3 regions of the Oryzihumus sp. JJN4-3R genome follow, and region 2 is predicted to be linked to each of the others. Evidence: predicted binding sites of a transcription regulator. Region 2 holds the regulator's gene; each other region holds the start of a gene.
The links. Region 2 encodes LexA, which represses DNA repair genes until DNA is damaged. Its sites were predicted from a motif close to TCGAACANNTGTTCGA; they were not measured.
Positions count from the first base shown of each region.

Region 1: the regulator LexA is predicted to act here: its motif matches at 1,017-1,032, upstream of AC3ANM_RS03605 (HNH endonuclease signature motif containing protein).
Region 3: the regulator LexA is predicted to act here: its motif matches at 1,038-1,053, upstream of AC3ANM_RS02565 (YbaK/EbsC family protein).

Region 1 is NZ_CM173229.1:791,798-794,056, reverse strand. Features, by position in the region: gene AC3ANM_RS03605 (HNH endonuclease signature motif containing protein) at 1,036-2,259, shown strand, end outside.
Region 2 is NZ_CM173229.1:1,115,627-1,117,885, forward strand. Features, by position in the region: gene AC3ANM_RS04955 (LysM peptidoglycan-binding domain-containing protein) at 1-193, opposite strand, end outside; gene lexA (transcriptional repressor LexA) at 414-1,124, shown strand; gene AC3ANM_RS04965 (SCO4226 family nickel-binding protein) at 1,392-1,640, shown strand; gene AC3ANM_RS04970 (NAD-dependent protein deacetylase) at 1,764-2,259, opposite strand, start outside.
Region 3 is NZ_CM173229.1:579,013-581,271, reverse strand. Features, by position in the region: gene AC3ANM_RS02570 (DUF4126 domain-containing protein) at 1-197, opposite strand, end outside; gene AC3ANM_RS02565 (YbaK/EbsC family protein) at 431-949, opposite strand; gene AC3ANM_RS02560 (DUF6504 family protein) at 1,175-1,558, shown strand; gene AC3ANM_RS02555 (SAV_6107 family HEPN domain-containing protein) at 1,588-2,103, shown strand; gene AC3ANM_RS02550 (DNA polymerase III subunit alpha) at 2,100-2,259, shown strand, end outside.

The sequences.
Region 1 (2,259 bases), 320 kb from region 2:
AACGCACCATGACACCCGAGCCCCAGGACGCAGCGGTCTCCGGCCCGCCGGACCCGGACAGCTGGTGGATCCCCGGGTGGGAGGCGGATCCGGAGTCCGCGGACCCGGAGTCCGCGGACCCGGAGTCCGCGGCTCTGGAGGCCGGTACGGCGCATGCCAGGCCCCGGGAGGGCGCACCTGGGGACGGCGCGGCCGGCGGAGCTGCTGGCGGGGAAGGGGTGGCCGAGGGAGGTCGGTCCGGCGGGGCCAGCGAGGCCGACGGGAGGTCGCGGTCCTGGGGCGCGGTCGCCGCCAGGGTGGTCGTGCTGGGGACCGCGTGTGCCGTCGTCGCAGGCGCGTTCGCCGTGGCGGCCCACCAGGGCGATCCGCCCTCTGCCGGTGGGGTGCGGGGGATCGCGGGTGCCGCGCCGTCGCCCTCGCTCTCGCCCTCGCCCTCGGGCGACCCGACACCCGGCCAGGGGCGGGTCGACCCATGGGGCCAGCAGCTCCCGACGCCGCCGGTGCCCGGCCCCGCCACACCGACACCGCTGCCGGTCCTCGTGCAGCCGGCCGGCTCACCGGCGACGCAGCGGTCGTCGCCGGTGCCGGGCACCGTTCCTGCAGCTCCTCCCGTGTCGAGCACCCGGGCAGCCGGCAGCGGTTCGGTGGTCACCCCGGTGCCAACACCGGATCCGACGAAGTGCAAGCGCGTGGCCTCCGCCTGCGCCGGGGCCGGCGCCGCCGCGCGGCTGCACCCGCCCGGCGGCCTGAAGCCGTCTCCCGTGCCTCCCCGCGGGCTGAAGCCGAAGAAGGTGCCGCACGGCCAGGCCAAGACTGCCAAGCCTCGGCCGCCCCACGGCCACCCGGTGACCCCGCGCCATCGGTCGGGCCAGGGAGGCGGTGCTCGGCCCTGACGAGGGCGCCGAGGGGTGGCTGGCACTGGGGCAAGCGACCCCGGGGCCGGCCGGGTCCATCCATGGTTGCGCCGTCCGGTGCGCAGGGCCTTCGCCTCGGTACGCGGGGAGGCCTGTCGGTGGTCGAATATATGTTCGAATCATGAAGCAGGGGGACCGTCAGCAGGGGGCCGCGGCCAGCGGTTCCGCCGGCGTGCCTGCACCCGCGTCGCATGCCGTGCACGGGGAAGGCGTGCCCGCCGCGTTGGCCGCGCGGTTCGATGCTGTGGCCGGGGCGGAGTCGGCGCTGGCCGGGGTCGAGGAGGTCCTGCACGAGTGCGTGGGGTCGGATCTTGGGCCGGCGTTCGCTCGCCTGGATGCGTTGGCGCGTCGGGTGGAGGCGGCCAAGGTTGCGGTGCTGGCCGAGGCGATCGAGCGGGGTGAGGTGACCTGTTCGCACGCGTCGGCGGGGGCGTGGGTGCTGGAGTGGGCGCCGTCGTACCGCTCGGGTGGGGTCAGGGACCTGGTGAGCGTGGCGACGGCGTGCACCGGGCGGCCGGTGCGGGCGGGTCAGGTGATCGACCACGGGTCGGTGCAGGAGTTGCGGCGCTGCGTGCTGTCGGGGGAGGTCGGGGTGCATGGGGCGGCGGTGGCGTTGGGTGAGCTGCACAGGCTCGCGCCCCGGTTGACGCGTGAGGCGGTTCCCACGGTGTGGGAGGGCTTCCTGACGTTGGCGGCCTCCGAAGGCCCGTCTGGGGTGCGGGGGTTGCGGGAGCGGATCATCGCCCAGTACGGCCGCGACGGTGAGTTCCAGGTGCGGCAGGACCGGCTCAAGCACGGGGTGTCCCTGTCGGCGGGGCGGGCCGATGACGGGATGGTGGAGTACCTGCTGCGCCTGGACCCCGAGGGGGCGAGCGTGCTGGAGGCAGCGATCGGGCCGCTGTCCGCCCCGCAACCGGCCGAGGGGGTCAGCGACTTGCGGAGCTCGGACCAGCGGCGTGGTGACGCGCTGGTGGCGGTGTGCCGGCGGTCGACCGCCGCGGCGGAGGGGGTGCCGGCGCAGGCGAAGGCGTTGCTGTTCCTGACCATGGACTACCAGCAGCTCAGGGACGCCTGCGGCGCGGCGACCACGCTCGGCACCGGGGCCGGGACGGTGCTGGGCAGCGGGGCCCTGATCGCGCCGGAGACGGTGCGCCGGATCGCCTGCGATGCCGCGATCATCCCGATGGTCCTGGGCGGCAAGGGGGAGATCCTGGACCAGGGTCGCACCAAGCGCCTGTTCACCCCGGCGCAGCTCGCCCATCTGTGGAAACGCGACGGCGGGTGCACGATCCCGGGCTGCAACGCCCCGCCGTGGTGGTGCGACGGGCACCACGTCATCCACTGG
Region 2 (2,259 bases):
ACGGGCCGGGGGCGAGCAGGAACGCCACCCAGCTCAGCACGCCGAGCACGGTCATGGTGATCGACAGGCGGCCGCGACGGGTGAGGCGGAGCCGCGGCGCGGGGCGGCAGTCCACCTGGTCACCCGTAGGCACCAGGCGGAGCTGGGGACGGGTCGAAGTGGGGGCCAGGTCCCAGGCAACTGCTGCGCTCATCGTGTCCTCCATGACATCAAGCGGGTCGGTCGGCTGAACGTGGAACTGTGTTCGATAGAACGTCTGTACGGATTTGTAGCACGAGCATCGGACGAATGGGAAGTGATTGGTCGAACAAACGTTTGAAATTTGTGTTCGACCCCACTACGCTTCGTTCATGTCAGGGAGCAAAACACCGACCTCTGACAGACCACCCACAGGTGCCGGACAAGGGGATGAGATGGCCGAGATCCACGAGATGCCCGACCGCGACAAGGGCGACACCCTGACCGCGCGGCAACGGCGCGTCCTCGAGATCATCCGCAACTCCGTGGACCGTCGCGGCTACCCACCCAGCCTGCGCGAGATCGGCGAGGCCGTCGGGCTGGCCAGCCCCAGCAGCGTCGCGCACCAGCTGTCCATGCTCGAGCGCAAGGGCTACCTGCGCCGCGACCCCAACCGCCCCCGCGCCATCGAGGTCGTCTCCCCTGACACCGGCGCCGAGGACAAGGGCTACCGCGCCGGCGACCAGCGCGAGGGCACCGTCGACGCCACCGGCAGCGGCGATGCGCACCCCGCCGCGTCCTACGTCCCGGTCGTCGGCCGCATCGCCGCCGGTGGGCCGATCCTGGCCGAGCAGGTCGTCGAGGACGTCTTCCCGATGCCCAAGCAGATCGTCGGCGAGGGCCAGCTCTTCCTGCTCAAGGTCGTCGGTGACTCGATGGTCGACGTCGCGATCTGCGACGGCGACTGGGTCGTCGTGCGCCAGCAGCCCAACGCCGAGAACGGCGACATCGTCGCAGCCATGCTCGACAACGAGGCCACGGTCAAGACGTTCAAGCGCAAGGACGGCCACGTCTGGCTGATGCCGCACAACGAGGCCTACCAGCCGATCGACGGCGACGAGGCCACCATCCTGGGCAAGGTCACCGCGGTCCTGCGCCGGGTCTGACCTCCGAGGGGTCAACCCCTCCACCTGTATGCCGTGTGGCCGGCCCTTCGGGGCCGGCCACCGCTGCATAGAGGCACCGTCGCGACCTGCCTTCGCTCGGCCCCGGCTTTGTCCGACGGTCGCGACGCTCCAGCGTGCCCGCGGTCGCGCACTCTGAGACCAGATCCAGCGCGGGCGACGACGTAGGCCAAACAGCCGACGGCTCTGACCCCACGCATGCCTAGCCTCGCATCGGCACCCCAGCCACCCGTCACGAGAGGTAGAGACATGCCCGAGTTCATGGACGTCCACACCGGGATGAAGGGGATCAGCCCGGAGGCCTTGGCCGAGGCACACAACGCTGACCTGGCCATCGAGGGCGAGGAAGGCGTGCACTTCAAGCACGCGTGGGCCGACCCCGAGAGCGGCATGGTCTACTGCCTGTCCGAGGCCCCCTCGGCCGATGCGGTGCGCAGGATCCACGAGCGGACCGGCCACCCGGCCGCCGAGATCCACCCGGTGCCGGTCCAGGCCTGAGATCCCAGGTCGCCAGCGCGCCCCACTGGTGCCGTCGGGCATCCGTGTGGCGCGCTCGCGCCGCGCCACATCGATCCGGCGCGGCACACGAATGCGGCACGGCCTACGGTAGGAGAACCCGCCTCAGGACGGCGAGGGGGCGCGATACCGGCTGACCCCGACCCGGCCGGCAAGCTCGGTGAGGGTCGCCCCCAGGGCCGCGTCGAGCCGGATCGTCGCCTCACCGTCGCCCCGGCTGTGACCCCGGGTCACGATCGCCACGGGGAGGCCGCACGCGGCGGCGCGCCGGACGAACCGGTAGCCGCTCATCACCTGCAACGACGAGCCGAGCACGACCAGCCCGTCGCTCGCTTCGACCTCGGCAAAGCACTGCGCCACCAGGGGTTTGGGCACCGACTCGCCGAAGAACACCACGTCGGGCTTGAGCTCGTCCGAGCCGCAGACCAGGCATCGCGGCGGGTGGAAGCGCGCCACCGCCTCCTCGGAGAGCACGACGTCGCCATCCGGGCGGATCTCGCCGATGACGACCTCGAAGTCCGGGTTCGCCTCGCGCAGCCGGGCATCGAGGTCGGCCCGGCGCGAACGGTCGCCGCACTGCAGGCAGACCACGAGGTCGAGG
Region 3 (2,259 bases), 540 kb from region 2:
CCGCTGGCCCAGCCCGAGGTCAGGACCCACGGGACGATCTCGGCTCCGATGGTGCTCTCCTCGGCGGGGTGACGCGCGCTGTGCCGCGGTGGGGTGGTTGCGTTGGGTTGTCGCGATGGGGCGTCAGGGGGGTTCAGGTGGCTCGGGCGTGCCGCGGGGCGGCGCGGGCCGGTGTCGGGGCGAGCCTGCCATGGCATGCACAAGGGCACGAGCCCGGCCGCAGGTGTGCCCCTCCCCAGACCCGCAGCCGGTCCTCGTGCCCATCGTGCGCTCCCCCTTGTGCGCGGGCCCCATCCTGTCGGGGGTCCGCGAGGGGCGCCTATCCGTACAGGTACTCAGATGCGACCGGGGGTGGGTGAGTACCTGACGGGGTGGGCCCGGGGTGTCGGTGACTCGGCCGCCACGTGCGCGCCGGCTGGTGCCGGCGCGGTCAGGCGACCTCGGCGGGCTGGCCGCCGGTGATCCTGAGCAGCTCGTCGTAGGAGGTGGGGAAGACGGCGTGGGGGTGGCCGGCCGCCGCCCAGACGCGGTCGTAGCGGGCGAGCGAGACGTCGACCAGGGTGGCCGGCGGGTGCAGGTGGGCCAGGGGCGGGACGCCGCCGATGGCGAAGCCGGTGCGCTCAAGGACGAACTCGGGGTCGGCGCGGCTGACCGCCTCCAGGCCGATGAGGTCGGCCACCTTGACCGTGTCGACGCGGTGGGCGCCGGAGGTGAGCACGAGCAGCGACTCCACCGCCCCGCCGGGCTGGTGCCCGCGGAAGACCAGGGAGTTGGCGATCTGGGCCGGGTCGACGCCGAGGGCGACGGCAGCCTGCCGGGCGGTGCGCGCGGCGTCGTCGAGGACGGTGATCTGGCCGCGGACGCCGAAGGCGCTCAGGGCGGTGGCCACGCGCTTGACCGCGGGGTGGTCCAGCACGGACCCCGTCGCCGCGACCGGCGCGTTCGTCATGGCCGAACGCTAGCCACGCCGGCAGCGGTGGGGAAGGGGGTGTCCGCTGGTTGACGTCCTGTCGGAGCCCGGGTGTACATTTGTTCTATCGAACAGGCGTACGAAACACCCGCCGTGCGCCGGCTGTTCGGTCACTGCACACCGGCCCGCGGGGGCGCCTCGACCCCGCCGTCCGCGGGCCGGCGCGCAGCACGAGGTCCGGGGTGTCACGGCAAGGAGTGGGCCATGGTCCGACGCTACGAGGAGCCCGTGGAGGTCCGCGAGGCCGGTGCCGTCGCCATGGCCGGCCTCGGTGCGGCTGGTTCGGCCGGCCCGGACGGTGCCGGCGGCGCGGTCGGGGATGCCGGGTCGGCACTGCGGCCGACGGCGTTCGTCTGGCGGGGCCGCCTCTACGTCGTCCGGGACGTCATCGGCCACTGGCAGGAGCGCCGCGCCTGGTGGCGCGACGCGCTCGACCCGCGCGAGGGCGAGCCGCTGGGCTCCGTGGACCTCGAGCAGGACGTGTGGCGGGTGGCGGCCAGTCCGGGCCGGATGCTCGGCACCGGTGTCTACGACCTGGCCCGCGACGGCCGGGCGCCGGTGTGGCGCCTCGTCCGCGTCGCCGACTGACCCCCCCCGCGCCAGAGAGGACACCAGAGATGACCACCTCGACCAGGTCCACCACCCCGGGCGCGCCCCGGCGCACGGCCACGGGGGCCGCCAAGGGCGGCGCCGTGCGCGGGGGGGCGTCGGCCGTCCGGGCGCCGATGGCCACGACCGCGCTCGACCTGCTCGACCGCTCCCGGGCCAGCCTGCTCGACGCCTGCCGCACCGGCAGCGTCGACGAGCGCTACGTCGAGGCCCACCTCGCCGCGCTGCGGGCGGCGGCCGCCCTGCTGGCCGCACGGAGCCGGCCCACCCGGCGCTCGCGGCCCCGCAGCGTCTGGGAGGTGCTCCCCGACATCGCCCCCGAGCTGACCGAGTGGGCGGTCTTCTTCGAGGCCTCGGCCCGGCGCCGGGCCGCCGTCGAGCGCGGCAGCGTGGTCCTGTCCACCCGGGAGGCCGATGACCTGCTGCGCCAGGCCGAGGTCTTCCTGGGGCTGGTGCAGGCTGCGCTCGGCCTCCCCGTCGCCGTCACCCTCCCCGCGCTCGTCACGCCGGCAGGGCGACCGTGACCGATGCGTTCGTCCACCTGCACGTCGCCTCCGGGTTCTCGCTGCGCCACGGCGCCTCGACCCCGGCGGCGCTGGTCGAGCGTGCCGCCGCGTGGGGGCAGCCCGCGCTCGCGCTCACCGACCGCGACGGCCTCTACGGCGCGGTGCGCTTCGTCC